Regions from separate parts of the Halomonas sp. GT genome, predicted to be linked through region 2. Evidence: predicted binding sites of a transcription regulator. Region 2 holds the regulator's gene; each other region holds the start of a gene.
The links. The regulator sigma-54, encoded in region 2, starts transcription at its own class of promoters, with help from an activator protein. The targets are predictions, from matches to a motif close to TGGCACNNNNNTTGCTNT.

Region 1: speB (agmatinase) is a predicted target of sigma-54. The motif match lies at 2,072-2,089, and genes of this name have one in related genera.
Region 3: B6A39_RS12755 (HAD-IIB family hydrolase) is a predicted target of sigma-54. The motif match lies at 2,455-2,472, and genes of this name have one in related genera.

The regions. Positions count from the first base shown of each region.
Region 1 covers NZ_CP020562.1:3,491,245-3,495,492, forward strand. The annotation lists gene B6A39_RS15880 (YjiH family protein) at 1-925, opposite strand, end outside; gene speB (agmatinase) at 1,062-2,012, opposite strand; gene B6A39_RS15890 (sigma-54 interaction domain-containing protein) at 2,223-3,641, shown strand; gene B6A39_RS15895 (ABC transporter ATP-binding protein) at 3,755-4,248, shown strand, end outside.
Region 2 covers NZ_CP020562.1:2,469,217-2,473,464, forward strand. The annotation lists gene lptB (LPS export ABC transporter ATP-binding protein) at 1-689, shown strand, start outside; gene B6A39_RS11600 (RNA polymerase factor sigma-54) at 795-2,210, shown strand; gene hpf (ribosome hibernation-promoting factor, HPF/YfiA family) at 2,308-2,616, shown strand; gene ptsN (PTS IIA-like nitrogen regulatory protein PtsN) at 2,621-3,091, shown strand; gene rapZ (RNase adapter RapZ) at 3,166-4,080, shown strand; gene B6A39_RS11620 (HPr family phosphocarrier protein) at 4,126-4,248, shown strand, end outside.
Region 3 covers NZ_CP020562.1:2,744,076-2,748,323, reverse strand. The annotation lists gene B6A39_RS12770 (FlgO family outer membrane protein) at 1-282, opposite strand, end outside; gene B6A39_RS12765 (hypothetical protein) at 287-952, opposite strand; gene B6A39_RS12760 (OmpA family protein) at 1,170-2,183, shown strand; gene B6A39_RS12755 (HAD-IIB family hydrolase) at 2,532-3,491, shown strand; gene B6A39_RS12750 (glycosyl transferase) at 3,488-4,248, shown strand, end outside.

The DNA.
Region 1 (4,248 bases), 1.0 Mb from region 2:
CTCGACGGGTGGCCTGCAAAAGGCTGTAGCGAAACAGTCCCACTTTTTCAGTGCGCTCTTCGCTCAGTTGGCAGCCCACTGGCTCGTAGTAGTCATCCGATTTACGCGAAAGTGGCGGAATCCGCGATACGATGACCGCAGCGATCAAACCAGACACCACTACCGTGAAATAGAATTGTACAAAGAGATGGTTAATATCAACGAAGTTAGTAACCAATAGGCTAAAAGCAATGGAGGCAACAGAGAAGTTGGTCGCAATGACTGACGCTTCACGGCCGTTGTAGTAACCCTGCTCGTATTGTTGTGCAGTGATCAGAACACCAACTGTTCCCGACCCCATCCAGGATGCCGTCGCATCGATAGCACTACGCCCAGGGAGATTAAAAATCACCCGAAACGGCTTGCGGACCATGGTGCCGATAAACTCCATAAAGCCGAATTCGACCAAAAACGGTAGCAGAATCGCCGCAAAGAAGAAGAACGTCAGTAGCACCGGCGCCAAATCATTGAGCATTACGCCGCCAGTAAACGGTGCCGTTACAAACTCGGGCCCAAACTGGAAAAACGTCATGAGGACAAAAATCGCGCCTAATATGCGCATCACTACCCAAATAGCGCCCACATCAAACATATCGTGAAAGGGACCACTTTTTGCCCAAGCAGGTTTGGCTAACTTGGCGTATAGCGTTACCACCACCGACAGGCAAAGAATGACTACCGCAATGGCAGGTAGCGCTGCCCCTAACAGCGTTTGCAAACCATCTGCCATCAGGCCCATACCAATGTTAATAGAGTCGCCCACTTGAAAAGGCACTAGGAACAGCAGTACACCGATCAATGATGGAATGAGAAACTTCAGCAGATGCGCGCGGGGGATCTCCGTCGGAGACGTCGGTTCTTCCGACTTTACTTGAGAGTAAGACATACGGTTCACCTATTGGAAGTGATTATTGGAGGTGGGCTGGCGGCGTCCTGGCAGGCAATAAGCAGCCTGCCATTTCTCTGATCAGTAGCGCTTTGTCAGGTAAGCGCTTTTTATTTGTTAGCTATTTCAGAGCAGCTTAATCACTGTGTTTCACGCCCGGCAGCACGCAGAGCATTTCGTACAGCAGTGTGGCGCCCATCAATGCGGTATTACCGCTGGGATCATAAGGAGGCGACACTTCCACTAGATCACAGCCGACGATGTTCAACCCTGCCGCACCGCGCACAATTTCTAGCCCTTGCGCTGAGGTCAGTCCGCCCATCTCTACCGTTCCCGTTCCTGGCGCAACGGAAGGATCCAAGCCATCGATATCGAAGCTGATATAGACAGGCACATCGCCCATCTGCTCGCGCACTTCCTCCATCAAGGGGGCAAGCGAGCGATACCAGCACTCTTCAGCGGGAACAACGCGGAAACCCTGGCCTCGGCACCAATCAAAATCCTCGGCTGCGTAACCGGTACCACGAAGGCCGATTTGAACCACCTTGCCGTGGGCTAACAGGCCTTCTTCCTGGGCACGGCGAAACGGCGTGCCATGGGCAATCGGCTCACCGAACATGTGCTCGTTTACATCGGCATGGGCATCAATATGGATCAGCCCCACTGGCCCATGTTTTTTGGCAATGGCACGTAAAATGGGCAGTGTCAGGGTGTGTTCGCCACCCAACGTTAGCGGAATGCAGTTGTGTTTAAGCACGTCATCATAAAAGGCCGTGATGATGTCGACGCTTTTGGGTAGGTGAAACGTGTTGATGGGCACGTCGCCTATATCAGCCACTTGTAAACTTTCAAACGGGGCGGCGCGGGTCGCCATGTTATAGGGTCGAAGCATGCGAGATTCATCGCGAATCTGACGTGGGCCAAGACGCGTACCAGGCCGGTTAGACGTACCAATATCCATTGGAATACCGATAAAAGCAGCATCTAAGCCAGCAGCGCTTTCCTGGGTGGGTAACCGCATCATGGTGGCAGGCCCACCAAAGCGCGGCATGCTATTGCCCCCAAGTGGCTGGTTAAAATCAGACATACAGATCTCCTTGGCGTTGTTCATGTTGTAGCGCTGTATTGCGTACTGATAACAACTACGTTGCACAGAACATGCCAAGTCTCTGAACGCCCTAACAATAGGGCTCTCAGTCATTATCGATGCAGTAATGAATCAAAATCACGTACACTTAAGTCACCTATGCATCATTGATGCAAAAATGAATCAAAGATTATTCAAGAGACAATCGCTGTGAGTGAAATCGATAAGTGCGTGCTAAAAACCATTGTGGAAACCGCCAACGATCACTTCTTTATCGTCAGCGGCGAAGGTCGAGTGCTTGATATTAGTCCCGGCGCTGAGGCTGTTTATGGCGCGCCCCGGGAAGAGTTGCTAGGCAGTAGCGTTTACCAGCTTCAGCAAGCAGGCATCTTGAAGCCATCCATCACCTTAGAAGTGATGCGCACCCACCAGCCAGCCCAACTTATGCAGGTAACAGGCACCGGACGCCGTGTGATTGCTGAAGCCTACCCTGTCTTTGTGAATGGAAAATTGGAACGTGTTATTAGCCGTTCCAGAGACTTAACCGATTTACAGCTCCTACAAGACGAATATGCACTACTCCAGAAGCGCTTTAGTGAGCACTTAAAACGCAGCCAAGCAGCCCCCGATGCCGAGGAACAGGCGCTAGACGACGCGCTGGACAACCTGCAGGCGAGAAGCCACGTTATGCGTGAAGTCGCCTTGCTTCTCAAACGGGTCGCACCTTCGGACGCTAATGTATTGATGTTGGGAGAGTCGGGCGTGGGTAAAACCGCGTTTGCCAAGCAGCTTCATCGTTGGAGCCAGCGCAGCGATGGCCCCTTTATTGAGGTTAACTGTGCGGCCATTCCCGAAAATTTATTTGAGTCTGAGATGTTTGGCTATCAACCAGGCGCGTTCAGTGGCGCGGCTCGCCAAGGAAAAGCAGGCTTACTAGAACAAGCGGAAGGTGGCACGCTGTTTCTTGATGAAATCGGTGAGCTCCCGCTATTAATGCAAACTAAACTGCTAAAAGTTATCCAGGACGGAAGCCTCACCCGGCTAGGCGATACACGACCGCGTAAAGTGGACTTTCGCTTAGTCGTCGCCACGAATCAGAATTTAGCCAAACAAGTAGAAGCGGGCCTATTTCGTCTGGATCTTTACTACCGTCTCAACGTCATACCCGTCACGCTTCCGCCTTTACGAGACCGCCGAGAAGATATTCCTGATCTCGTGGAAGCCTGTTTGGAACGCCTTAACCAACGCTATGGGCGGCAAAAAATCCTGGGCAACCCAGTATGGTCAGCGTTAATGGGAAGCGACTGGCCAGGTAACGTCCGCGAGCTTGAAAACTGGCTAGAAAGAGCTTGGCTATCCAGCCCAACGGATCAAATTGAAGCCCCTAATCCTCATCCTTATACAGAGCAGCCCCCGGCTTATCTAACGAAAGCCTCAACGTCTCCGTTAGTCGCTGCCTTAGCGCCGGATGAAACCCTAAAGCAGTACCTTGCCAGGCTAGAGCGCGACACACTGGAAGCGTTGAGCAAAACGCTCCCTAGCACATATGCCATCGCTGAGCGGCTGGGTATTAGCCAATCCAGCGTGGTACGCAGGCTGCAACGCTATGGCATTAAAGTCACTAAGTGAATTTTCCGCTTGACACAACCGCTGTCATCAACCATCCATGTAAGTGTCATACAACGGCAACACCTTCAACACAAGCTAAACAATAACAACCAACAGCCGGTGATGTGTGTGCTATGTCAAACCAATCGCGTATTCGCCTGGAACGCGTCACTAAACGTTGGGACGTGACCACTGCCGTCGATGACATCTCCTTCGACGTCACGCCTGGGCAATTTGTCATTTTGCTGGGCCCTTCAGGCTGTGGCAAATCCACCACGCTTCGCATGATTGCGGGCCTGGAAGAGGCCAGCGACGGGCGTATTTATATCGGTGAGCGCGACGTTACCCGCCTGCCGCCCGGCGACCGTGGGCTGAGCATGGTGTTTCAGTCCTACGCGCTGTTTCCGCATTTGAGCGTTGCCGACAATATCGTTTTTGGCCTGCGCAGCCGTAAGGTACCCAAAACAGAGCAGCGCGAGCGACTGGCTAAGGTCGCCGAACTGGTTGATTTAACCGATTACCTAGATCGTAAACCTGCCCAACTTTCTGGCGGCCAACGCCAGCGGGTGGCGCTGGCGCGCTCGATTATTTCCGAACACCCAATCTGCCTGATGGATGAACCGCTATC
Region 2 (4,248 bases):
ATAAACGCCGCCGTGTCGTTAAGGATATTAATCTAGAGATATCTCAAGGCAGCGTGGTAGGGCTGCTGGGGCCCAATGGCGCAGGCAAAACGACATCGTTTTATATGATCGTCGGTTTGGTAAAGTCTGACGCTGGAAAGGTTGGCATTGATGAGCTTGATTTAACCCATGCGCCCATGCATGAACGTGCAATGGCAGGCATTGGATACTTGCCTCAGGAAGCTTCTATTTTTCGCAAACTTTCCGTCGCTGACAACATCATGGCCATTCTGGAAACTCGCAAAGAACTCGATCGTAGCGCCCGGGAGCAGCGCCTTGAGTCGCTACTGGAAGATTTCCACATCACACACATTCGTGACAACTTCGGCATGAGTCTTTCGGGCGGAGAGCGTAGACGTGTTGAGATTGCTCGCTCCCTCGCGACAGAGCCTGCCTTTATCCTGCTTGATGAGCCGTTTGCCGGCGTTGATCCAATCTCAGTGGGCGATATTAAAACGATCATTCGAGCCCTCAAAAAACGTCATATCGGCGTGTTAATTACTGACCATAACGTCAGGGAAACACTAGATATTTGCGATATCGCCTACATTGTAGGTGACGGCCATATCATCGCCAGTGGTCCACCTCAGGAAATTCTCAACAACCAGCGGGTTAGAGACGTTTATTTGGGGGCTGATTTCCGCCTGTAAACAGTCACCTGCAGAAAAAATAGTATTGGTGGCATGCTTATTGCACTTGCACCAAGCCATAACTCGCACTAGGGTGGAGCTTTCTGATTAACGAGTGGTTCTCAGATGGTCATGAAAGCTTCTCTTCAATTGCGTATCGGTACACAGCTGACCATGACACCTCAGCTGCAGCAGGCCATTGCCCTGTTACAGCTATCAACGCTGGACCTCCGTCAAGAAATTCAGCAGGCACTTGATGCCAACCCTATGCTTGAGCAGGAAGATGAGTTCGGCGAACAGGCCGTTAGTGAACCCCAGGAAGCTGAATGGTCTGAAAGCATTCCTAACGAACTCTCTACTGACAGCGATTGGTCAGACACTTACCAAGACCTAGGCAGCCATGGTGTCAGCAGCGAAGGGCCTGACTTTGAGCGGCAAGCTGCTGGCCAAAGTTTGCATGGCCACTTACTTTGGCAACTCGCCATGACAGACTTTTCGCCACGCGACCATGCCATTGCTGAAAGCCTTATCGATGCACTGGATGCCAATGGCTACTTAACCCAGCCTCTCAATGACCTTCGCGAAGGACTTAAAGCCCAAGGACATGAAGGCCTTAGCCAACGTGAGGTTGAAACAACCTTGCTTCGTCTTCAACAGTTTGAGCCAACCGGCGTGTTTGCTCGCGACCTGCGGGAATGCTTAATGCTGCAGCTCGCTTCACTACCCGAAGATACACCGCTGCTCATGCCTGCCAAGCGGTTAGTACGTCAATTTCTTGAAGCACTCGGCAAAGATGATGTGCGTCTGCTAAAGCGGCGGTTAAGTCTGGATGATGAGCAGCTTGATGACGTAATTCGCTTGATCCGCAGCCTTGATCCTCGCCCAGGAAGTGCCTTTGGCGACACCGATGACAGCTATGTAACGCCAGATTTAGTCGTACGCCATGACCACGAAGGATGGCACCTGGAGCTAAACCCAGAGGCGTTGCCTCGCTTACGCATTCAACCTGACTACGCAAGCCTCATCAAACGGGCTGACAAGAGCCAGGATAACCAATTTTTAAAAGAGCATCTTCAAGAAGCTCGCTGGCTCATCAAGAGCCTTTCTAGCCGAAATGATACGCTACTGCGGGTGGGCCGAGAAATCATAGCTCGCCAGATAGGCTTTCTGGAACACGGCGAAGAAGCCATGAAACCGCTGATTTTAGCCGATATCGCAGACGCCGTAGAAATGCATGAATCCACTATTTCCAGGGTCACCACCCAGAAATACATTCATACTCCGCGCGGAGTGTTTGAACTCAAATACTTCTTTTCAAGCCAAGTAAGTAACCAGGACGGCGGTGACAGTCACTCCAGCACCGCCATCCGGGCTCGAATCAAAAAACTGGTGCAAGATGAACCGCCCGGGAAACCTCTCTCAGACAGCCGCCTCGTGTCGCTATTGGAAGAGGGTGGCATTAGTGTGGCAAGGCGAACGGTGGCCAAATATCGCGAGTCGATGGGCATACCCTCTTCAAGCGAACGCCGCCGTTTACGCTAATAAAGCAGTGCTAACGAACAAAGTCTGTCTAAGGGCTTTGCAATAGCGCAAAAAGGGTTACAATCGAAGAACAGTCCGATGGATAAGGAGCACGTCAATGCAAGTAAATATCACTGGTCATCACGTAGATCTGACTGACGCCTTGCGTGACTATGTAAATGAGAAGCTGGAACGCGTTGAGCGCCATTATGACAATATCACCACCGTACAAGTGACCTTATCTGTTGAAAAGGAGCGTCAGCAAGCTGCCTGCACCCTGCATGCTGCAGGTGCCGATCTACACGCAGAAGCATTAGACAACGATATGTACGCTGCGATTGATGCACTAGCGGACAAAATTGACCGTCAACTCGTTAAACACAAGGAAAAAGCACAAGCTCGCGCCCAAGGCGCTGGCGTGCGTTAACTCAATGACGTTGGAAACTATTCTTCCCCCGGAGCGCGTGCTGTATGACGTCCCCGGGGGCAGCAAAAAAAGAGTGCTGGAGTTTTTCAGCACCTTTATTGCGCAAAACACGCCAAGCCTAGATAGCCAAGAAGTCTTCAGCCGCCTGATTGGTCGCGAGCGCCTGGGCAGCACTGGAATAGGCAACGGCGTTGCTATTCCTCACGCCCGTAGCCCTCATTGCAGCTCACCTATCGCTGGTTTTTTAAAGTTAGCTGAGCCCGTGGATTTCGATGCTATCGATGGCGATCCCGTCGATCTTGTTTTCGTCCTTTTAGTTCCCGAAGAGGCAGACGACACGCACTTAGCCTTATTAGGGCAAGTAGCGTCTATCATGAACAGCGTTGACACACGTCAGCAGCTTCGTAAAGCGGCTAGCCAGCGTGAGCTATTGGACCTTATAACAGCAAAAATTCGTGAACAATCTGTTACCTAGATGGTCCACCGCTAGACACTGCCTACTAATTTAACGTTAACCTCCATTTTTATTGGCATGCCAAGAGAAACTCTATGCAACTGGTGATCATTAGCGGCCGTTCAGGGTCCGGTAAATCTATCGCCTTACAAGCGTTAGAAGATCTTGGCTATTGTGCCATCGATAATTTGCCCGCCATGCTACTCGGCTCCCTTGTGGATGAGCTTCGTGAGCAAGGCGCACGTCCCCAACTAGCGGTAAGTATCGATGCGCGTAATTTACCAGCTGCGCTAAAGCAGCTGCCAAAAATGCTTGAATCTTTGCGTCAGAAAAGCATTCACTTCCAGGTTATCTATCTAACCACCGATGCCAGAATTCTTCTTGAGCGATACTCAGCTACGCGTCGTCGTCACCCTCTTACGCGTGATAGTGACATGACGCTTGAAGAGGCCATCAATAAAGAAGAAGAAACCCTACTCGACATCCGTGATCTTGCTGACCTAATGATCGACACATCGCGTCTATCGGTTCATGACCTCCGCCGCAGGATAACGGATCAAGTTGCCCAACAGCGTGAAGATAGATTAACGCTGACCCTAGAGTCATTTGGCTATAAACGCGGTGTCCCACTTGATGCCGATCTCGTCTTTGACGTGCGCTGCTTACCAAACCCCTACTGGGACCCTACGCTGCGCCAATACACTGGGCGTGACGCGAACATCATCAACTTTCTGAAGGGATATCCCGTCGTAGAAGAAATGCGCAATGATATCCAGACATGGTTGGAAAAGTGGCTACCCGCTTACCAAAATAGCCAGCGCAGTTATATGACGATTGCTATTGGCTGTACCGGCGGGCAGCACCGCTCTGTCTATATGGTGGAACAACTGGCGCAAATGCTGGTTAAACAAGCGGGAGAGGTTCAACTCCGTCATCGTGAGCTAGGCTTGCAGTACACTCTTAGTGAACAGCAGCCCTCCACATCCTCGCCTTCAACAAACGCACAATAAGCAACGCTTTTTCTTCACGACCCCACTCGGCAAAAAGGAACCAGAGTGCCAGAAAGAACCTTAACACTCACTAATCAGCGCGGCCTTCATGCTCGTGCAGCGACGAAACTCGTCAAGTGTGGCCAACAGTTTTCGGCCAATATTCACGTTTACAAACAACAGCAAATG
Region 3 (4,248 bases), 270 kb from region 2:
ACGGCCAAACGTAGACGACTGGCTTAAGTTATCAATACTTACAAAGGTAGCCGCAATCATTGGGCTATGGCGTGTAAGATCTGGATTGCTGGCCACCATTTGTGCGGCGGCTTCATGGGCTAGTTCGGAAAGGTCTGGCTGAGGCTCGGCATTTCGCATGCTATTGTTATTGCCAAGTGCAGTGCAGCCAGCCAAAAACAGCATCAACAACGCAACGATAAGCAGACGTGCACCAACTGCTAAGCTGCGCAGTGGAGCCAGAGAGTAGGAGAGTGAAAGCATGTAATTACCAAGTATCGGTGATAGAAACAGTTGGGGTTGCAGGCGCTTGAGGAACACGATGTGGCGCATAGTGACGTCGGTCACCAGCATTTATGTAATAGATATTAGAGGAGGAGTAGAGAATACGGTCATTATCAACGATCTGGGTAGTGATGATAACCTCCTCTTTGCCCTCATATGTCCAACTGCCGCTGGTCGTATCTGCCACCATCGCAGCGGGGATTAATGCAAGCGCAGGCTCGCTCCAGTTTCCTAGTGCCATGCTAGCCACGGTCACGCCACCGGCAAGGGCGGTGTATGCACCAAACGGTGGGCGTATATAGCCGCGATCACGATGCTCAACAACTTCCACGTCCACTTGAACGGTGGCACCGCCAGTGTTGGGTTGCGTCATCACGCTTCCTCCTCGCGACACCAGTTCGCTTGTTAATAGCGTACGAAAGCCACGCTCAAACTCGCCACCGTAGTAGGCGCTAACTGACGTATGCTCTTGTGCTGGGATATGGAGATCCCTAAAGCGAACCCGTTCACTGCGAAGAATGCCAGCCGCTTCGTGTTGGGCTAGCACTTCCCAGTGCTGAGCCGCTTGCATGCGCTGCTGCTCACTATAAGGATAGGTGGTCGCAATGGGAGCCTGAGACGTGTTGGCATAAAAGCAGCCGCTTAGCATCAGGCCCACTAGTCCAACACCGACAGGGCGAAATAGTCGGCCAATGGACGATTGGGTCGATGATGGCTCAGTTCTTAATGAATGAGCTCTTGATGACATAGGTCGGGTGCGCACCTGATTGTTCCTTCTCGCTACGAAACGGCTTTTGATAGACTAGTTTGCCATGCTTACCCTAGATCGGCCACGAGGTTAAAAACTTGAATGAGTGAAAACACCCATGCTTGAAGACCACCGCGCTGGTCCGCGTCATGATTCATTGTTAACCGCTTATCCAGAAGATGAAAGTAATAGCGGTTGGATGATTAGCTATATTGACATTATGACGCTACTGGTAGCCCTGTTCGTTATTATTATTGCTGCGGCTAATGTGACAAGCCCATCGTTGTTTCAGCAAAAAACAGCCGATGAGTACGGCTATGAGTCGTCACCTGCTAGAGAAATACCCCTGCCGGATGCGCTTGCTGAAGCCCGTCAGCAACGCACGGTACTCGGCGTATCACCTAGCAGTGATACGCTCAGCCCGTTTGCGATTAGCGCTGCGTTGGGAGTGGCAGGGTTGCCTAACGCTCGCACTGCTGTTGTGGAGGTGCCTCCTTTATTGGCGCGAATTGAAGAAGTATCGAGAGATAAGGAGCCATTGACTGCCAATAGTAGGCTTCCGCAGTTACTACTGCCCACCGATGAGCGTCAGTCTGTTTCGCCGTTGGCGGATTACATGGTACTACTCACCGACCGTCCACCTATCAATGTACAAAAAGTGTCTGACGTGGCGATTAATAGCGCATTAGCACTTGATGAGAGATTGTCTGAGCGTGTGGAGGCTTCGACGTACCTCCCTAACCTGGAAGGCGTTGAAGTTTCGCGAGTCGCTGAAGGTATCAGCCTGCGTGTACAAGATCGGTTGCTATTTCCCTCTGCCGATGCTCAGTTGACAGAAGGTGGCTCATCGTTAGTAGGGTCATTGATGGATACCATCCAGCGCTTCGAGGGGGAAGTGTGGGTAGAGGGACACTCCGATAGCCAATCTATCAATACCCCAGAATTTTCGTCCAACTGGGCGCTTTCAAGTGCGCGTGCGATTGCGATCGTTGAGGCACTTGAAGCCGCAGGGGTTGCTCCGGAGCGTTTGCGAGCCGTTGGACTAGCCGCAACTCAGCCGCTAGAAGATAACGATACTGTCGAAGGGCGAGCGCGAAATCGTCGCGTTGAGGTGGTTATTCATGTGGACTAAGGGATAAGTCAAAAAAAACCCGCCGGGGGAGGCGGGTATGAAAGGGCTTGGCTCACTGCAGCCCACTGGCATCAGGTGAGGGGTGTACAAGGTTGCCAGTGGGTACAATTCGAGTATAGCTATTTGCGAGCTTTTGCCAAGGGCTTGTCGAATTTTTTTCTATTTATTTGCGCGCTATTTTGGTGCGGAAAGATTGCGTTGTTTTGGTGCTTATACGAAGAAGGCAGATTTTTATGAGCCAATCTTCTGATTATTAAAGATAAAATTGTATTGGCATACAAACTGCTTGGTTGCTTATCTAAAAGTGGACGTGTGTAACGACTTTTAAGATTGCAAAAAGGTGGTGCTATGACCGAACACAAGCGTACTGCGTTGCCCAGTGATGCTCAGTCACCAAGCGACTTGGATCCAGCGCTTCAGCCGCGTTTGGTAGTCACCGACTTAGATGGTTCATTACTAGATCACCACAGTTATGATTTCTCACCTGCCAAGCCCTGGCTTGCTCGCCTTAAACAGCTAGGGGTTCCGGTCATTCCGGTCACCAGTAAAACTCGCGCAGAACTCATTCCTCTACGAGAAGCCCTTGGGCTAACGGCGACCCCCTTTATTGCCGAAAACGGTGCCGTTATCGGACTGCCCCCAGGATGGTGTCATGCGCGTCTAGATCGCCCTGGTAATGGCCGAGATGGCGTCGTTATTAAACATACCGGTGTTGATAGTGGTTTCATTAAAGCGCGACTAAACGTTTGGCGTAAGCGTCTGGGGGTTCGGTTTACTCGAATGGGCGACTTAAGTCTTCAACAGGTAATGGCGTTAACTGGGCTTGATGAAACCCGTGCGAAAGCAGCGCGGCAGCGGGAGGGGAGTGAGCCACTTATTTGGGAAGATAATGCAGCCGCACTTGAAACGTTCCGCATTGCGCTTGAAGGCGATGGCCTTGAACTCACGCAAGGGGGCCGCTTTTGGCATGTGATTGGGCGCTTGTCTGATAAAGGGGGTGCCGTAGAGTGGCTAATTAAACGATTTACTGCATTACGAGGCAGTCCGCCACTTTCATTGGGCTTGGGCGATGGCCCAAACGATATCACGATGCTGGAAACTGTCGATCAAGCTGTGGTGATTCGAGGTTGCCACGCTCTTAACGTTGAGCCGCACAACAGCGCGTTATATCGAACAAATGCAACTGGGCCGACTGGCTGGGCTGAGGGGGTAGCCCACTGGTGGGGGCGAGATGACGGGCGTCTAGAAATGGCGCCAGTGAATGACGCCGCTGCATCAGATTACAAGCCACGGGAGGCTAGCGTATGAGTGATTTCCATCAAAATGGTGTGATAACCGATTTTCACAACTTAACGCGCCGGCCAGTTGAAGCCCTTGAACAAGAGCTTTGCCAGTTTGCCAAACGTCGCCCAATGGGACTAATTTTACCCTCGCTTTTTTCTGAACTGGAAGGGCCTGCGCTGTCGGCGATTGTTGATGAGCTGGTGAAAGTGCCTTACCTCAATGAAATTGTCGTTGGTTTGGACAGAGCAGACCGCGATCAATTTTTATATGCACGGGAATTCTTTTCACGCTTGCCCCAGCACACTCGAATTCTATGGAATGACGGTCCGCGTTTACGTGCCATCGACCAAGAATTAGAAAGTCATGGTTTAGGGGCTTTAGAGCCAGGAAAAGGAAGAAACGTATGGTATTGCGCTGGCTATGTGCTTAGTTCAGGTCGCTCCACCACCGTTGGTCTTCACGATTGCGATATTCTTACCTACGACCGTGGCCTTCTAGCACGCCTCATGTACCCCGTCGCGAATCCCCGTTTTAATTACAGTTTTTGTAAAGGGTATTACCCGCGTATCGCCGAAGGAAAGCTCAATGGCCGCGTTTCTAGGTTAATGGTGACGCCGCTGTTACGTGCTTTAAAAACCGTCTGTGGTCCGTTACCTTATTTGGATTATCTAGACAGCTTCCGTTACCCCTTATCTGGTGAATTTGCCATGCGCAGTGATGTGCTAGAGGGCATTCGAATTCCCGCTGATTGGGGGTTGGAAATCGGCGTGCTGTCCGAGTT